Regions from separate parts of the Duganella zoogloeoides genome, predicted to be linked through region 2. Evidence: predicted binding sites of a transcription regulator. Region 2 holds the regulator's gene; each other region holds the start of a gene.
What was found. Region 2 encodes sigma-54, which starts transcription at its own class of promoters, with help from an activator protein. Its sites were predicted from a motif close to TGGCANGNAANCTGCTTT; they were not measured.

Region 1 (4,304 bases), 1.3 Mb from region 2:
CCAGGTTGGCGCTGCGCAGGTTGGCGCGCATCAGGCGGGCGCCGCGCAAGTCGGCGCCGTGCAAGTCCTTGCCCACCAGGTTGGCGCCGCGCAGGTCGGCATTTGCACACTGTGCATACGGCCACAGGTGACAACTGTTGATGACGACAACCTCGGGCGCCGCTTCACCGTTGACGACCTGCGCTGCGGCCGGCAACGCCAGGCACAGCGTTGCCAGCATGGTCGTCCATAGCGCCGCCGTCAGGCGCGGGCCCATGCCCGCACCCACGCCCGGCATGGCCGGCCAACGCGCCAGCGCCATGCGCGATACTGGCTGGCGCCGCACCGGCGCGCTGCTGTGCGTATCGGCGGTGCAGCTGTTGATGCCGTTATCGGCCTCGCGATGGGCATGGCCATGGGAGGCATTCGGCGCGACTGCCACCCGGTGCGGCAGCGTCGTCATTACTTGCTCGAGACTTTGGCCGACGGCGCTTTCGGCAGCTTGAACACCCAGTAACTGCCGCCCTGCGTGACCTGCTTGGTCAGCTCCGCCATGTCGCCGCCCCACAGTGGCACCGCGCCGCCGTAGCCGCTGGACAGGCCGATGTATTGCTCGCCATCGATTTCCCAGGTGATCGGCACCGACACCACGCCGGAACCGGTCTGGTATTTCCACAGTTCCTTGCCGGTCTTGGCGTCGAACGCTTTGACGTAGCCGTCCGAGGTGCCGGTGATCAGCAAGCCGCCAGCCGTGGTCAGCGTGCCGCCCCACAGCGGGAATTTTTCCTTGTTTTCCCAGACGATCTTGCCGGTCTTCGGATCGATCGCGCGCAGGGTGCCGATGTGGTCGTCATACAGGCGCTTGATACGGAAGCCCTGGCCCAGGTAGGCGGAGCCGGCCTTGTAGTGGATTTGCTCGGTCCAGTAATCCATGCCCCAGTGGTTGGCGGGGATGTAGAACAGGCCGGTATCGGGCGAGTACGACATCGGCATCCAGTTGGTGCCGCCCAGGAATGGCGGCGACACGAACACGGCCTTGCCTTTGTCGGCGCCCGCTTCCGGTAGCGGCGGCCGCTTGCCGTTTTCCACCGGACGGCCGGTTTTCAGGTCGATGCTCTTGGCCCAGTTGATGCCGTCCACAAACGGCCAAGCGTTGATCAGCGACGTCGGTTTGTTCGGATAGCCGGCGCCGGTGGCCAGCTTGGTCCGGTCGGTGACGTAGAAGAAGCCGTTGCGGTCGGCGTGCGCGCTGGCCTTGATCAGCTTGCCCGTCTTGGCGTCCTTGTAGTCGAACAGCACCACCGAGTTATTGCCCGAGAAGTCCCAGGCATCGTTGGGCGTGTGCTGGTAAAAGCCTTTCAGCTCACCGGTGCTGGCATCGACATACGCCTGGCCCGACGTAAACAGGCTGTCCCAGTTGCGCGGGTCGTCGCGTTCCTTGGTGCGCTCCCAGGTGTTCCATGGCGCCGGGTTGCCGGCGCCAATGATGATGGTGTTGGTGTCGGGATCGAACGACGCCGTTTGCCATGGTGCGCCGCCGCCGTGCTCCCACGCTTCGCGCAGCTTGCCGTCCTTGTCGCGCGGCCAGCTGGGAGCGTTGGCGTCGCCGGTGGGCGTGCTCGGTTTGCCGTCGGTGCGGCCCACGTGACCTTCCACCAGCGGACGGGCCCATACCTCGGCGCCGGTATCCGGGTCGCGCGCGAACAGCCAGCCCTGGGCGCCGAATTCATCGCCCGAGTTGCCGTGGATGAGCAGTACACGGCCGCCTTTTTCGCGGATGATGAACGGTGCACCGGTCATCGTGTAGCCCAGTTTCTGGTCGCCGAATTTTTCGTTCCACATCACCTTGCCGGTGTTCTTGTTGAGCGCGACGATGCGGGCGTCGAGCGTGCCGAAGTACACCTTGTCACCGTAGATCGCGGGGCCGCGATTGACCACGTCGCAGCAGGGGCGGATATCGTCGGGCAGCCGGTGTTCGTACGCCCACAGCTGGCGGCCGGTCTTGGCATCGAGCGCATAGATGCGCGAGTACGACGCCGTCACGTAGATGATGCCGTCGTGTACCAGCGCCTGCGCTTCCTGGCCGCGCTGCTTTTCACCGCCGAACGAAAACGTCCAGGCCGGCACGATCTGGTCGACGTTCTTGGTGTTGATGCGCTTGGCCAGGCTGTGGCGCTGCGCCTTCAGGCCCAGGCCATAGCTGAGCACTTGCTTGGTGCCCTGGTCGGCATTGGCGATATCGTCCCAGGTGACCTTGGTATCGGCGGCGTGGGAAGCTCCGGCAATCAGGACAAGGATGGCGGCGGCGATTGGACGTGGAAATACTGGCTGCATGCTGGTCTCCGTTATAAGTTTTGTACTGAGAAGTTTTTGATGAAGCAGTGCGACGGGTTGCTGCGGTCATTTCAGCAACATGCGTGCCAGCGTGGCTGGCGGGGCGCGGCGGTCATCGCACCGGGCCGCGCTGCGCTGTCCTGCCACAGCCGCCGCACGGGGCTGTGACATTTTTGAACAACGGTACAGCGATAGCGCCGCTCGCCATGGAGGGCGGTGCCGCTGGCAACAGGAGAAGTGCCGCTGGCACAGCGGTTGCTGAACAGGGCTCCAGGAGGCCGCCGTGCGCCTTCATACCAATCACAAGGAGACCACCATGCAATCACCGCCACGCCGCCATTTCATTTGCCAACTGCTTGCCGTCGGCGGCATGGGCGCCACCGCGCTGGCCGGCGCACAAACCTCGGCGCCGAAGGTGGACGAGGACAGCGACCAGGCCAAGGCGCTCGGCTACCGCCATGACACGACCAAGGTCGATGGCAAAAAATATCCGCAACACGTGCCGGCCCAGCGCTGCGACAACTGTTCCTTCTTCCAGGGCAAAAAGGGCGACCCGTGGGCCGGCTGCGCGATGTTCGGCCGCAAGCAGATCGCGGCGCCCGGCTGGTGCGTGGCGTGGGCCAAGGCGCCGGCGTAGCCAATAAAAAAAGGCGCTGCCGCGGCAGCGCCCTTGCTTCTGCAATCACGACAATTACAGTTTTTGTTCGCGCTGCGACTCCAGATAAGCCTTCACCGCCCAGATAGCCTCTTGCGTGAACACGCCCTCGAACGGCGGCATGTACACCGCGCCATTGCGCGAACGGCCATGGCGCACCGTCTCCAGCACGTACTGGTCGATCTCCTGCGCACAGGCATCCTTTTTCCTGGCATCGGCCAGCACCGCGCAGTCGTTGTCGAGCTTGCGCAAGTCCGGCGCCATGCCGCCCGACACCGCCTCCAGCCCATGGCAACGCGCACAGTTTTGCGTGTAAGCAGCACTGCCGATGCGGATCGCCTCGGCGTTGTTCCGATACGGGTTTTCCGTGCGCCACTCGGCGCCCAGTTGTGGCAGGGTGGATGTATCGACTGCTTGCGGCGTCATATTGCCGTGCGCGTACACGGCTGCGGCCAGCATGCAAGTTGCCATGCCGCCCAGGCCGCCGAGGATGCGCCAGATACGGGTGTGGGTAGTTGTCATCGTAGTCTCCATGTTGTTGATCGATTCGGTTGATCGCATAGTGCGTGGCAGACAGCGATAGCAATCGGTATGCCATCGACGGCTGACCGCTGCGTTCACACCGCAGTGTTCAGGAATGGAACAGTTGTGCAATACCACCCGCCATCAGCTGATCCCATTTGACGCAGCGGCGGCGCTGGCAGCGGCTGTAGCGGCTGGCACGGCATTTGCGAAATGAAAGCAGGGCGGGAGATTCCGCATTTATAGATGTAATCCAACGAGAAAGAGGACGACATGAATCTGGCAGACATCAGCAAACTGGGCGTAGCCAATCCTTTCAAACAACGCTACGACAACTACATCGGCGGCAAGTTCGTGGCGCCGGTCAAGGGTGAGTACTTCGGCAATATCACGCCCATCACCGGCCAGGTGTTTTGCGAAGTGGCGCGCTCCACCGCCGAAGACGTGGAACTGGCGCTGGACGCCGCCCATGCCGCCAAGGTTGCCTGGGGAAAAACCTCGCAAACCGAGCGCGCCAATATCCTCAATAAAATCGCCGACCGCATGGAAGCGAACCTGGCGCTGATCGCCACTGCCGAGACCATCGACAACGGCAAGCCGATCCGCGAAACCACGGCGGCCGACATTCCGCTGGCCATCGACCACTTCCGCTACTTCGCCGGTTGCATCCGCGCCCAGGAAGGCTCGGTTGCGCAAATCGACTCGGAAACCTATGCGTACCATTTCCATGAACCGCTGGGCGTGGTCGGCCAGATCATCCCGTGGAATTTCCCGATCCTGATGGCCGTGTGGAAGCTGGCGCCGGCGCTCGCTG
Region 2 (4,304 bases):
CACCTGGGCCATGGCGTTGTCGAACACGCCGTGGCCCCAAGTTAATAGACGCTGGTCGTGGGTGACGGCGCCGACGGCAGTCACTGCCAGCCCTTCCCAGTAGTAATGGTTGTTGCGCTTGCCCTTGCGGGTGTCGGCGTGGACCAGCGTGGCGTCGGCCAGCGTGGACAGCCACGCCTCGATCGCTTGCTTTTGCGCGGGCATGGCGGCTGCCTGCACGCGCGCATAGCTGAGCGCCAGTCCGCCCAGGGTCCACTTGCGCACGAAATACGCCTGTTCGCTCGACATCTTGCCCAGCATGGCCTGCTGGCCGGCCCAGCTGTCCAGCCAGTTCAAGGCGCAGGCGGCGTCTTGCGGCTTGCCGTTGGCCTGGTAGCGGCTGGCGTTGCGGGCGACGCCAGACAAGAATTGTTCGACCGGCTCGGTGCTGGCGATGTTTTTGGCGCGCCGCGCCGGGTCGATCACGGAATGGTTGGCGTCGTTGTAGTAGCTGTTGGCGTCGATGTCGATGACGGCGGCCGGCGCCGGCTGGCAGGTGGCGGCGACGGCGGAAGCAGCGGAGGCGGAAAGGAGAACGGTATAAACCAGATAAACAATTTTCATGTAGCTCCAAAAACAAGAAAGGGCGCCTTGTGCGCCCTTAGTTGGTGTGTCGCGCCGTTGTTAAAGGGCGGCGGCAGCTGGTTCGAAGTTATCCGGGAGATGCTTGATCGCATCGTGGCCGTGCTGTTGGACTTTGCCTTTGTACTTCATGACCTGGCGGTCCAGCTTGTCGATCAGGGTGTCGATCGCAGCGTACAGGTCTTGCGACAGGCTTTCCACGTAGACCGTTTTACCGGACAGGCGCAGATTGATTTCAGCCTTTTGGCGCTTGGTTTTCTCTTTAAGGTTATCTACGGTCAGAATGACAGCAATATCAATCACTTGATCAAAGTGCCGTGTCACGCGTTCGAGCTTGCTCTGCACGTATTCACGAATGGCGGCGGTCACTTCGAGATGATGTCCACTGATGGTGAGATTCATACACACTCCTAAAGATAAATGTCGCTGACGGTTCGTGCTTTACCCATTGTTGCCGAGTAAGCAGGAACCAGTGCACTACAAAGACTTGCGGAGACTGACTGGAGGGATTTTGAGGGCTTCGCGATATTTGGCAACAGTGCGTCGCGCAATCACCATGCCCTGTTCTCCCAGCATGTCCGCAATCTTACTGTCGGATAAAGGATTTTTAGGGTCTTCAGCTCCTGTCAGTTGCACGATCAGTGCCCGTATCGCCGTCGAACTGGCTTCACCTCCCGCTTCGGTGGCGACGTGGCTACCAAAAAAATATTTCAGCTCAAACATGCCGTGCGGCGTCAGCATGTATTTCTGAGTTGTTACCCGAGAAATGGTGCTCTCGTGTAAACCCAGTGTATCAGCAATTTCGCGAAGCACAAGGGGGCGCATGGCAACGGCGCCGTGCGAGAAAAAGTTCTTTTGTCGTTCTACTATCGCTTGCGCCACGCGCAGGATGGTGTCGAACCGCTGGCGCATATTCTTGATCAGCCACTTCGCTTCCTGCAGCTGCGCGCCCATGGCGCCCTCGCCTCCCTCGCCCTTCTTCTGCTTGAGCAGGTTGGCGTACATGGCGTTTACGCGCAGGCGCGGCATGACGTCGTTGTTCAGGCTGACCTGCCAGCCGGTGCGCGATTTTTTCACGATCACGTCCGGCACCACGTAGTCCGACACGTCGGACGCGAACGCCGCACCGGGGTGCGGATTGCACTGGCGGATCACGGTCTGTACTTCGCGCAAGTCTTCGTCGTCGCACAGCAGCGCTTTTTTCAGCTTGTTGAAATCGCGCTGGGCAAACCACGTCAGGTGCTTTTCGACGATGGCCACGGCCATCCGTCGCGTCACCAGCGCGATGCCGGGCAAGCGCTTGATTTGCAGCGCCAGGCACTCGGCCGCATTGCGCGCCCCCACGCCGGCCGGGTCGAAACTTTGCAGCAGCGACAATGCCGTTTGCAGCTCGTCGAGTTCGACTTCCAGTTCCTCCGGCAGGCGCGCGTGGATCTCGTCGAGCGCTTCTTCGAGGTAGCCGTTTTCGTCGAGCGCGTCGATGATCAGCTCGACCAGCGCGCGGTCGCGCAGCTCGAGCACGGTCACCCGCATCTGCTCCATCAGGTGTTCGCGCAGGGTGCAGTGGTGCGCTTCGATTTGCGGACGCGCGTCTTCGTCGTCGGGCGCCTTGCTGCGGCCGGCGTCGCTCCAGTCCATGTCCGCTTCGGCGGTGGTACTTTCGGTATCGGCGGCGGGGCCTTCGTAGGCGTCGGCCTCGCCGGCGGGCGCCGCTTCCTGCGGGCCCGATTCGGACGGCGCTTCGCCGGACGGCGCCTGCTGGCTGATGGCGCCGTCGGACAACAGCCGCAGCGAATGGTCGAGCGGGTCGTCTAACCGCTCGAGCAAGGGATTGTCGGTCAGGAGTTGTTCGAGTTCCTGGTGCAGCTCCAGCGTGGAGAGCTGCAGCAAGCGGATCGATTGCTGCAGTTGGGGCGTCAGCGCGAGATGCTGCGAGGTCCGCAGTTGCAACGACTGTTTCATGGATTACATTCGGAAGTGTTCACCCAGGTAGACGCGGCGGACCGACTCGTCGGCGATGATGTCGTCCGGACGGCCCGAAGCCAGCACCGAGCCCTGGTTGATGATATATGCGCGGTCGCAGATGCCCAGCGTCTCGCGCACATTGTGATCGGTAATGAGGACGCCGATTTGCCGCTCCTTGAGAAAGCGCACGATGCGCTGGATCTCGATCACGGCAATCGGGTCGACCCCGGCGAATGGTTCGTCGAGCAGCACGAAGCGCGGGTTGGTGGCCAGCGCACGGGCGATCTCCACCCGGCGGCGTTCGCCGCCGGAGAGCGAGAGCGCGGGGTTCTCGCGCAGCTTCTCGATTTGCAAATCGGCCAGCAGGGTATTGAGCCGTTCAGTAATGTCAGCCTTGGATAAAGGCTTGCCGTCCACTTTCTGGATTTCGAGGACAGCGCGAATATTTTCTTCCACCGTCAGTTTGCGGAACACCGACGCTTCCTGCGGCAGGTACGACAGGCCGAGCGAGGCGCGGCGGTGGATCGGCAGCGACGAGACGTCGACGCCGCCGATATCGATGGTGCCGGCGTCCGACGGTACCAGGCCGACGATCATGTAGAACGACGTGGTCTTGCCGGCGCCGTTGGGGCCGAGCAAACCCACCACTTCGCCGCAATCGACTTGCAGGGACACGTCGTGAACGACCTGGCGCTTGCCATAGCTTTTCTGCAGGCCGCGAACGATCAGGGTGCTACCGCAACTTGGTTCCATGTCATTTCCCCGCAGGCTGGGTGGCCGGCACCGGCTGCGCCGGCGCGATCGGCGGGCGCTTGGACGATGGCTGGATCACCATGGTGCCGCGGCCGGCGCCCGGTTTGCTCTCGCCGCTGCTGCTGTTCTTCACCGCGAACACTTCGCGGCGGCTGTCGTAGGATATGAACTCGCCATCGACCTGGCTGGTGACCTTGCCCGACTCGAGCTGCTTGATGCGGCCCTTGGAGATCAGCTTGACCAGCTCGGTCTTGTCGTCGTATTCGATGCGGTCGGCCTGGCCTTCCACCCACTTGTCGGTCTCGCCGTCGAGTTTCTGGCGGAACGTGGCCTGCACGCCGGGCGTGCCGGTGAGCACCACGAACTGGTAGCCCTCGGGGTCTTGCGTGACCACCGCCTTCGGCGAGGTCATGCGGATGGTGCCGCGCGTGAGGATGACATTGCCGGTGAAGGTCTTGATCTGCTTGACGTCATCGGAGTCGGCCTGGTCGAACGACACTTCGATCGGCTTGTTGGAGTCGGCTTTTTCGGCGCGCGCCGGAATGGTCAGTGCCGCCAGCAGCAGTGCTGCCGACCAGAAGGTGTGCTTGGTGATTGCTCTCATAATCTTCCTTTAGCGTGCCGCATGCGGCGGCACGGTGATCTTGCCGCGTCCGCCCAATTGGGTTTGCAGCGTTGCGTTGTTGGCGGTCATGCCGACACCCGTGGCCACCGTCTTGCCCAGGTGCAGTTCGACCGGTGCGACGGTTTCCATCCGTTGCTCGTCCGGGAACACGGTGAGCGTGGACGTGGTCAGGCTCATGGCCTGGCTTTTGCCACTGGCCGGGCGTACCACGCTGACGTTGCCGTCGAGCTTGACGCGCGAGTTGTCCTGATCGACGCGGGCGGTGTCGCCGCGCACCGTCATTGGCGGATGCTCGGCCGACAAGGTGTTGATATAGGGCTTGATGATGTCGGACGCTTCT
Region 3 (4,304 bases), 1.2 Mb from region 2:
GAAAACCGCCACGACTTTCGCAGCTTGCAGGGCATCACCCTGCACTGGGCTTTGCAACAGAACGGTGTGACGCGCCAGCAAGGCCAGCAAGCACTGTCGGCACCGGCGCGTTCCAGCCAGGCCACCACGATCGCGGTGGACATTCCGGCGCCGGCCGCGTCGCTCACCGATGTGCTGGTCGTGCAGCTGCGCGCGGTGGATGAACACGGCCTGCAAATCAATGAACGCAGCTTGCGCCTGCTGCGCGCGGCACCGTCTCAATTCGACTGGACCGCCGCTAAAGCGCCGGCCCCGGCGCCGGTGCTGGCAGACGAGGCCGGCGTGGTGTCCATTACCACGTCACAATGGGTGTTGAGCGTGCAACGCGCGACCGGTGCGCTGACGATCCGCGACCGCGCTGGCCGGGTGCTGGTCGATGGCCTCTACCCGCATGGCGGCCGCAAGTTCACCATGGCCGAGGCGCTGGGTGCGGCCAAGTCCGGCGCCTGGCCGGCGTCGATACTGGAACAGGCCGAGCAGCCGGTGATCCGGGCCGAGCAGCTTGGCGACCGCGTACGGCTGTCGGTGCAGGCGACGTATCGCTTGCCCAAGGTTGCTGCGGCGGTGGCGGATGCCTTACGCCTGCCCATGGCTGCACATGCGGCCACGGCGTCGGCGACTGCGGCGGCGACTGCGACGACAACGGCTGCGACGACTGCAGCGACGGCGACTGCGGCGGCGGCGGCGACTGCTGCAACGACAATGGCAACGCAAAAAAATGCATTACCCGACGACCTGCTGCCCACCGGCGACGCCATTGCCGCAATCAGCAAGGAGCAAGGTTTGAGCGGTGGTTACACGCTCGAGATCGATGGCAAGGGAGCGATTGCCGTCAGCTATGCGTATCGCCCGCTGGCGCCGGGCGCCATCGTCTCGGAAGCGGGCTTGTCGCTGGTGGCGCCGGCGGGCATCGGTGAGTTCCACTGGATCGGCCAGGGACCGTATGCCGGCTACCCGGGCAAGGATCAATTGAACGAATTCGGCGTGTACCACCAGAATCGCGCCGATCTGCGCTTTCAGGGCAACCGGCGCCAGACTGAATTGGCGGTCTTGTCGGACGCTGCCGGTGCTGGTTTTGCGCTGGCGCTGTCGGCCGCCGATGTGGCGGTCGAGCGCCACGGCGCGCGCACGCTGCTCAGTCACAACGCGGTCATCGGGGGCTTGGGGAATAAGGGAACCCAGCCGGAAACCATTGTCGCGCTGGACAAGGTGGAAGAAATCTCCGGCCGGTTCATGCTGCTGCCGCTGGCGGGCGCCTGGCCCGACACCTTGCAAGGCTGGGTGGGTGCGCCGGGTGCGGCGGGGGAAGTATTACAACCGTTTTTCCACAGTTACGATCAATAGCCCACGAGAGGAATCGGCGCATGGCCGATTCCTCTTGCCGTGTTAGCTACCTGCTGGGGTGGTGACGGCTGTTTTATTGTTTTTCTTCAACGCTTCGACTGCTGCTGCGTTAGCCAAGGTGGTATCGACGGTCCAGCTCACGCTGGTAGCGCCAGCATCGATGACCGGCGTAAAAGTAACAGTCTTGTCCTTGGAGTCAGTAGCGACGCCCTCGGCCAGCACCAGGGTGATGGTGCCTCCGGTAACGGAGCCGGAGGCCACTTCCTTGGTGGCCGTCACAGTCGGAACCCCATTCGAGCCGGACGTGCAATTGGTGACTGCGCCGCCAGCTTCCTGGGCGCACAGCGCCACGGCGGTTTTGGTCGCGTCCGCTGCTGCAAGGATGTTGGCGACTTTGGCCTTGACCGTGTAATTGCTGTAAGCAGGAATCGCGACAGCCGCCAGGATGCCGATAATGGCCACCACGATCATCAGTTCGATCAGGGTAAAGCCGGCCTGGGCCTGGGATTTCATGGACTTCATGTGTTTGAGGGATTTCATGGTTGCGTCTCCGGGGTTGAGATGGGTCAGTGTCACACCTGAGATATCGCAATCGCCGTGCCAGCTTTACGCCGGGGCAAACCATGCGGCGGCAGCACCAAAACTGCCGTTTTTTGTCAGTCGCGCTGGCGCGATTTGTCAGCGCTGACAATTTTCGTCAATCAAAAATGACAAAAGGGAGCACAGGGCTCCCTTTTGTTATGTTGCAGTAAAGCCTGTGATTACAGCATGGCTTTCAGCAGACGCGCCATTTCCGACGGGTTCTTGGTAACGGTGATGCCGCAAGCTTCCATGATTTCCAGTTTGGCTTGTGCGGTGTCAGCGCCGCCGGAGATCAGCGCGCCGGCGTGGCCCATGCGCTTGCCCGGAGGAGCGGTCACACCGGCGATGAAGCCGACCACTGGTTTTTTCATGTTGTCTTTGATCCAATAAGCCGCGTTGGCTTCGTCCGGACCACCGATTTCGCCGATCATGATGACCGCGTCGGTATCAGGATCGTCGTTGAACATCTTCATGACGTCGATGTGCTTCAGACCGTTGATCGGGTCGCCGCCGATACCAACTGCCGACGATTGGCCCAGGCCCAGTGCGGTCAGCTGACCCACTGCTTCATAGGTCAGGGTACCCGAACGCGACACGACGCCGATACGACCCTTTTTATGGATGTGACCTGGCATGATGCCGATCTTGATTTCGTCAGGGGTGATCAGGCCTGGGCAGTTAGGGCCCAGCAGCAGGGTTTTCGAACCGGCTTTGGCCATGCGGTCTTTCAGTGCCATCATGTCGCGCACTGGAATGCCTTCGGTAATGCAAATTGCCAGGTCCAGCTCGGCTTCTACGGCTTCCCAGATTGCGGCGGCTGCGCCTGCTGGTGGGACGTAGATGACCGACACGTTGGCGCCGGTTTCTTTTTTCGCTTCTGCAACGTTAGCGAAAATTGGAATGCCTTCGAAGTCTTCGCCGGCTTTCTTTGGGTTCACGCCTGCCACGAAGGCATTTTTGCCGTTCGCGTAGTCGCGGCAACCGCGGGTGTGGAATTGGCCGGTTTTACCGGTAATACCTTGGGTGACGACTTTGGTATCTTTATTGATCAGAATGGACATAGTGATTCCTTAATTAAGCTTGACCGGCAGCAGCTGCAACAACGCTCTTCGCTGCTTCTTCCATGGTGTCGGCTGCGATGATCGGCAGACCGGAATCGGCCAGCATCTTCTTGCCCAGATCTTCGTTGGTGCCCTTCATGCGCACGACCAGCGGCACGTTCAGCGACACGGCTTTCACTGCGGTGATCACGCCTTCGGCGATCACGTCGCAACGCATGATGCCACCGAAGATGTTCACCAGGATGGCTTTCAGGCCTGGGTTTTTCAGCATGATCTTGAAGGCTTCGGTCACTTTCTCAGCCGTGGCGCCACCGCCGACGTCGAGGAAGTTGGCCGGCTCGCCGCCGAACAGCTTGATGGTGTCCATGGTGGCCATGGCCAGGCCGGCGCCGTTCACCAGGCAGCCGATGTTGCCGTCGAGCGAGATGTAAGCGAGGTCGAATTTCGACGCTTCGACTTCAGCTGGATCTTCTTCGTCCAGATCGCGGTAAGCGACGATTTCCGGTTGACGGAACAGTGCGTTGGCATCGAAGTTGAACTTGGCGTCCAGGGCGATAACCTTGCCCGAACCGGTCAGGATCAGCGGGTTGATTTCGGCCAGCGACGAGTCGGTTTCCCAGTAGGCTTTGTACAGGCCTTGCAGGTTGGTGACGGCGTCAGGGATCGAGGCTTCTGGTACGCCGATCTTGGCGGCGATGCCGGCAGCTTCGGCGTCGGTCAGGCCGACTTTTGGATCGATGGCGATCGAGTGCAGCAGTTCCGGGTGCGATTCAGCCACTTCTTCGATGTCCATGCCGCCTTCCGACGAGGCCATCAGAACAACGCGCTGCGATACGCGGTCGGTGACCAGCGATACGTACAGTTCCTTGTTGATGTCTGCGCCTTCTTCGATCAGCAGGCGACGTACTTTTTGGCCTTCTGGACCGGTCTGGTGCGTGACCAGTTGCATGCCCAGGATTTGCTCGGAGAATTCTTTAACTTGTTCCAGCGATTTTGCGACTTTCACGCCGCCGCCTTTACCACGGCCACCGGCGTGGATTTGTGCTTTTACAACCCAGACCGGGCCGCCCAAGGTTTCAGCAGCTTTTACTGCCTCGTCGACGGACAGGCACGGAATACCGCGTGGTACCGTCACTCCGTATTTCCGGAGGATTTCTTTGCCTTGATACTCATGGATCTTCATGCTGGCTTCCCTTCTGATGCTGATGTGTAAAAATCGATTAAGACTGCGGAATAGTGTGATGCTCGGGTAAAACTATGGCCCGGTCGCTGATCGTA
Region 4 (4,304 bases), 150 kb from region 2:
GCCGGGCGCCCCCACTGCGCGCTGGCCCTGCTTCTTGGCCCAGTACATCGAGTAATTGAGATCCTGGACGCGGCCATTCTTGATCAGGTCCTGGCGTTCGCGCGCCAGCATCGAGCCGCCATCCCACGGCAGCACGGCCACGTTGGCGTCCCACGGATCGGACCACACGTTGACCTGCTGGTCGAACAGCTTTTCGCCCTTGCGGTTGCCACCGCCTTTTTTCGACAGGAAGCTGCGGCCCTCGTCGGCCTCGCGCGCACCGAAGTCGTTGAACATATAGGCCAGGATGTCGGACGTGGCGGCCGGTTCGAGCACCACCGTGTAGCGGCCCGGTTCCAGCGCCTTGGCTTCCACCGAGCGCAAGGCTTTTTCGATGGCGACGTTGGACGCTTCACGCGCGTCGAATTTCGATGCATCGCCCACGCTGCGCTTGGCCCAGCCGGAACCGCGCCCGTCTTCGGTGCGCACCGTAATGGTGAAGTCCAGTCCGGTATCGCGCTGGAAGCCGAAGACGCCGTTGGAGTTGGCCACCGCCGTGAACTTGGCGCTGTCGGCAAAAAAGCCCGCTGCCACCAGCTTGTTCTTGCGGCTGTTCTCGATGCTGTAGGCGGCCACCTGGGCGCGGAATTCCGGGTCGATGTCGGCGGTCTTCTGGAAGAACGTTTCGCTGGCCTTGTACTGCTGTTTCGATGGCGTGGGCATGAACTCCGGGTTGTCCGGCGCCAGGCGCGCCAGCTCCTCGGCGCGGCGCACCGCGCGCTCGATCGACTTGTCGTCGAACTCATTGATGGTGGCGATGCCCTGCTTGTTGCCGAAGGCGACCGCGATCGCCAGTTCGGTGTTTTCGATCAGGCCAGCAGTGGAGACGGCGTTGCGCGCATAGCGGATATTGCCATTGCGGCTGCCGGTCAGGCTCACTTCGCACTGGTCGGCGCTGGTCAGCGCCAGCACCTTGTCGCAAATGCGTTTGGCGTCGTCCTGGTTGAGGTTTTTCATTGTCTTCTTCTCCAGGCTCAGGCGATCTTGCGCGCAGTGTTAATCACGTTAATGCCGTTGAAGCGGGTGGTACTCGCCCCGTGCGACACCACCGACACCTGCGAAGGCTGGCCCTTGCCGTCGAAGAAGGAGCCGCCCATGCGCCAATCGCGCTCGTCGCACATGGCGGTGCAGGCATTCCAGAATTCCTGGGTATTCGACTGGTAGGCCACGTCTTCGAGCATCTGGCCGATCTTGCCGTTCTTGATCTCGTAGTACAGCTGGCCGCCGAACTGGAAGTTGTAGCGCTGCTGGTCGATCGAGAACGAACCGTCGCCCACGATATAGATGCCCTTCTTGACGTCCTTGACCATCTCGTCCGGGGTAAGTCGCTTTTTACCGGCCTGCAGCGACACATTGGGCATGCGCTGGAACTGCACGCTGCTCCAGTTGTCGGCGTACGAGCAGCCGTGCGATTCCTTCTCGCCGATGATGGCTGCCTGGTCGCGCGTGGCCTGGTAGTTGACCAGGATGCCGTCCTTGATGATGTCCCAGCGCTTGCACGGCACACCCTCGTCGTCGTAACCCACGTTGGCCAGCGAGCCTGGCGTGGTCTTGTCGGCGACGATGTTGACGATATCGGAGCCGTACTTGAATTTCTTGGTTTCCCACTTGTCGAGCGTGGCGAAGCTGGTGCCGGCGTAGTTGGCCTCGTAACCGAGCACGCGATCGAGTTCGGTCGGGTGCCCCACCGATTCGTGGATGGTCAGCCACAGGTGTTCGGGCGAGAGCACCAGGTCGTATTTGCCCGGCTCCACCGACTTGGCGGTGAGCTTCTGCCTGGCCTGTTTGCCGGCCGCGCGCGCATCTTCGATCAGGTCATAGGACTTGGTGTACAGCGTGGTCACGCCACCGGCTGCCTTGACCTTGTGCTCGGGGCGTGCGTCCAGGTATTCGTAGCCCATGCCCACCGGCGCCGACAGGCCCTGGCGGGTGCGGAACTTGTTGCTCTTCTGGTCCACGGCGGTGGCGTATACCGGCATCCACAAGCGGTGCACGTCCTGGTCGATATACGAGCCGTCGGTGGATGCGAAGTATTTTTGCTGGTTCACCTGGAACAGCATCGACTGCATGAAGCTCGCGCCGCCGTCCATGCCGGCCTTGTTGGCGGTGATCAGCAGCTCGGCCTTTTCCTTGATCGGCACCGTGCGCCAGTCCTTGACGATGGGCGTGGCCCACGCCACTTCGCCCAGGCTTTTCACCGGCGCCAGCACGACAGGTTCGGTTTGCAGCTTGGCGTTGGCGCGGGCAATCGCCACGGCCTGGCGCGCGGCGCCTGCCACGCCGTCGGGTGTCATGTCGTTGGTGGCGGCAAAGCCGTAGGCGCCGCCGGCGATCACGCGCACGCCCACGCCGGCCGATTCGGTGTTGACCACGTTGTCCACGTTGAGATCGCGCGTGGTGATGAACTGGTTCAGGTAGCGGCCCACGCGCACGTCGCAGTAACTGGCGCCGGCCTGGGTGGCGGCCGTCATCGCGGTATCGGCCAGCATTTTCTTGAACTGCAGGGCGACCGGGTTGAGTAATTCTTCGGCCGCGATGGCGCGGCCAAAAGCAGGCAGCAACATCGTGCCCAGCGCCAGACTACCAATGTTGAGGAATGCACGTCGTTCCATCATCTCTCCAAATGTGAGACAGGAGCACCTCGCAAAACCCTTGTGGGATGGTTCGAGGTTTCCCTGATTCGGGCCAGCCGCCCTGGGCAACAGAAAGGCAATATTAGCGCCTGATTAACGATAGGGATAGCAATATGTATGCCATCTGCCACAGCGATACACTGCGTTACAAGCGGCGCCACACTTGTGCGTTTTTTACGCGGGCGCCGATTCGCTTGACCTGCGTGCGCTCCTCGCCCATGATCGCGCAGGGCGGCCGCACGGCGCCGCCATTGACCCCTCAGGAGACCGAGTATGAAGAAATACCTCGTGGCCGCTCTGGCCTGCACCACGCTGTTCGCCGCCGCCGGCGCCTCGGCGCAGGCGGTGGATGCGAAGCTCAAGGACGCCATCGGCGCCAGCTCGCGCACGCCCGCCAACGTGCAGCGCGACGCCGCCCGCCATCCTTACGAGACCCTGGCCTTCTTCGGCATCCGCCCGAACATGACGGTGGTGGAACTGTCGCCGGGCGCTGGCTGGTACACCGAGATCCTGGCGCCATACCTGCGCGAGAACGGCAAGCTGATTGCCGCCGGCAACGACCTGGCGTCGCCCAACGAGCGCGAACGCAAGGGCGCCGAGCGCTTCATGGAGCGCCTGAACGCCAATCCGGCCGTGTACAACAAGGTGGCGCTGGGCGTGTTCTCGCCGCCGCGCAAATACGAGTTTGCACCAAATAACAGCGTCGACATGGTGCTCACGTTCCGCAACATCCACAACTGGATTCCGACCGGCCCGGACAACCTCAAGGCGCTGTTTACCAGCGTGTACGACAGCCTGAAACCGGGCGGCGTATTCGGCGTGGTGGAGCACCGCCTGCCGGCCTCCAAAACGCAGGACGCCACCGCCAGCAGCGGCTACATGCACGAGAAGTACGTGATCGGCCTGGCCGAAGCGGCAGGCTTCAAGCTGGCCGCCAAGTCGGAGATCAATGCCAATCCCAAGGACACGGCCGACCACAAGAACGGCGTGTGGGCACTGCCGCCCACCTTCACCAACAAGGATGAAGACCGCGCCAAGTACCAGGCCATCGGCGAGAGCGATCGCATGACGCTCAAATTCGTCAAACCGTAAGTGTTATGCCGGCCGGGGATGCTCCCCCCGGCCTCAGCCCAGCTGCTGCAAGATCTCGCGGTAGATTGCCGTCAACGGCACCGATTTTTCCACCGCCCCGCGCTTGACCGCCTCCTTCGGCATGCCGTACACCACGCACGACGCCTCGTCCTGCGCCACGGTGCGCGCGCCCGCCTTGAGCATCTCCAGCAGGCCTGCCGCGCCGTCGTCCCCCATCCCCGTCATGATCACGCCCAGCGCATTGGCGCCGGCCGCGCGCGCGGTCGAGCGGAACAGCACGTCCACCGATGGCCGGTGGCGATTGACCAGCGGACCATCGACCACCTCGACAAAATACTGTGCACCATTGCGGCGCAGGAGCATGTGCTTGCCGCCGGGCGCGATCAGCACCTGGCCTTGCAGCACGCGGTCGTTATTGGCCGCTTCCTTGACGCGCACCTCGCATACGCTGTCGAGCCGCGCAGCAAAGGCGGCGGTGAATTTCTCAGGCATGTGCTGCACCACCACGATCCCGGGGCAAACACGCGGCAGCGACGTAAG

Region 1: the regulator sigma-54 is predicted to act here: its motif matches at 2,385-2,402, upstream of SR858_RS01900 (methanol/ethanol family PQQ-dependent dehydrogenase).
Region 3: the regulator sigma-54 is predicted to act here: its motif matches at 1,969-1,986, upstream of SR858_RS01245 (pilin).
Region 4: the regulator sigma-54 is predicted to act here: its motif matches at 2,778-2,795, upstream of SR858_RS24550 (TldD/PmbA family protein).

Annotation. Positions count from the first base shown of each region.
Region 1 covers NZ_CP140152.1:414,840-419,143, forward strand. Annotated here, with positions in the region: gene SR858_RS01895 (pentapeptide repeat-containing protein) at 1-442, opposite strand, end outside; gene SR858_RS01900 (methanol/ethanol family PQQ-dependent dehydrogenase) at 442-2,313, opposite strand; gene SR858_RS01905 (high-potential iron-sulfur protein) at 2,630-2,950, shown strand; gene pedF (cytochrome c-550 PedF) at 3,005-3,439, opposite strand; gene adh (aldehyde dehydrogenase) at 3,764-4,304, shown strand, end outside.
Region 2 covers NZ_CP140152.1:5,435,798-5,440,101, forward strand. Annotated here, with positions in the region: gene SR858_RS23880 (alginate lyase family protein) at 1-603, opposite strand, end outside; gene hpf (ribosome hibernation-promoting factor, HPF/YfiA family) at 664-1,023, opposite strand; gene SR858_RS23890 (RNA polymerase factor sigma-54) at 1,099-2,583, opposite strand; gene lptB (LPS export ABC transporter ATP-binding protein) at 2,587-3,339, opposite strand; gene lptA (lipopolysaccharide transport periplasmic protein LptA) at 3,341-3,943, opposite strand; gene lptC (LPS export ABC transporter periplasmic protein LptC) at 3,953-4,304, opposite strand, start outside.
Region 3 covers NZ_CP140152.1:269,627-273,930, reverse strand. Annotated here, with positions in the region: gene SR858_RS01250 (glycoside hydrolase family 2 TIM barrel-domain containing protein) at 1-1,383, shown strand, start outside; gene SR858_RS01245 (pilin) at 1,426-1,923, opposite strand; gene sucD (succinate--CoA ligase subunit alpha) at 2,145-3,026, opposite strand; gene sucC (ADP-forming succinate--CoA ligase subunit beta) at 3,040-4,209, opposite strand.
Region 4 covers NZ_CP140152.1:5,581,872-5,586,175, forward strand. Annotated here, with positions in the region: gene SR858_RS24545 (TldD/PmbA family protein) at 1-996, opposite strand, end outside; gene SR858_RS24550 (TldD/PmbA family protein) at 1,014-2,651, opposite strand; gene SR858_RS24555 (class I SAM-dependent methyltransferase) at 2,946-3,764, shown strand; gene SR858_RS24560 (protein-glutamate methylesterase/protein-glutamine glutaminase) at 3,798-4,304, opposite strand, start outside.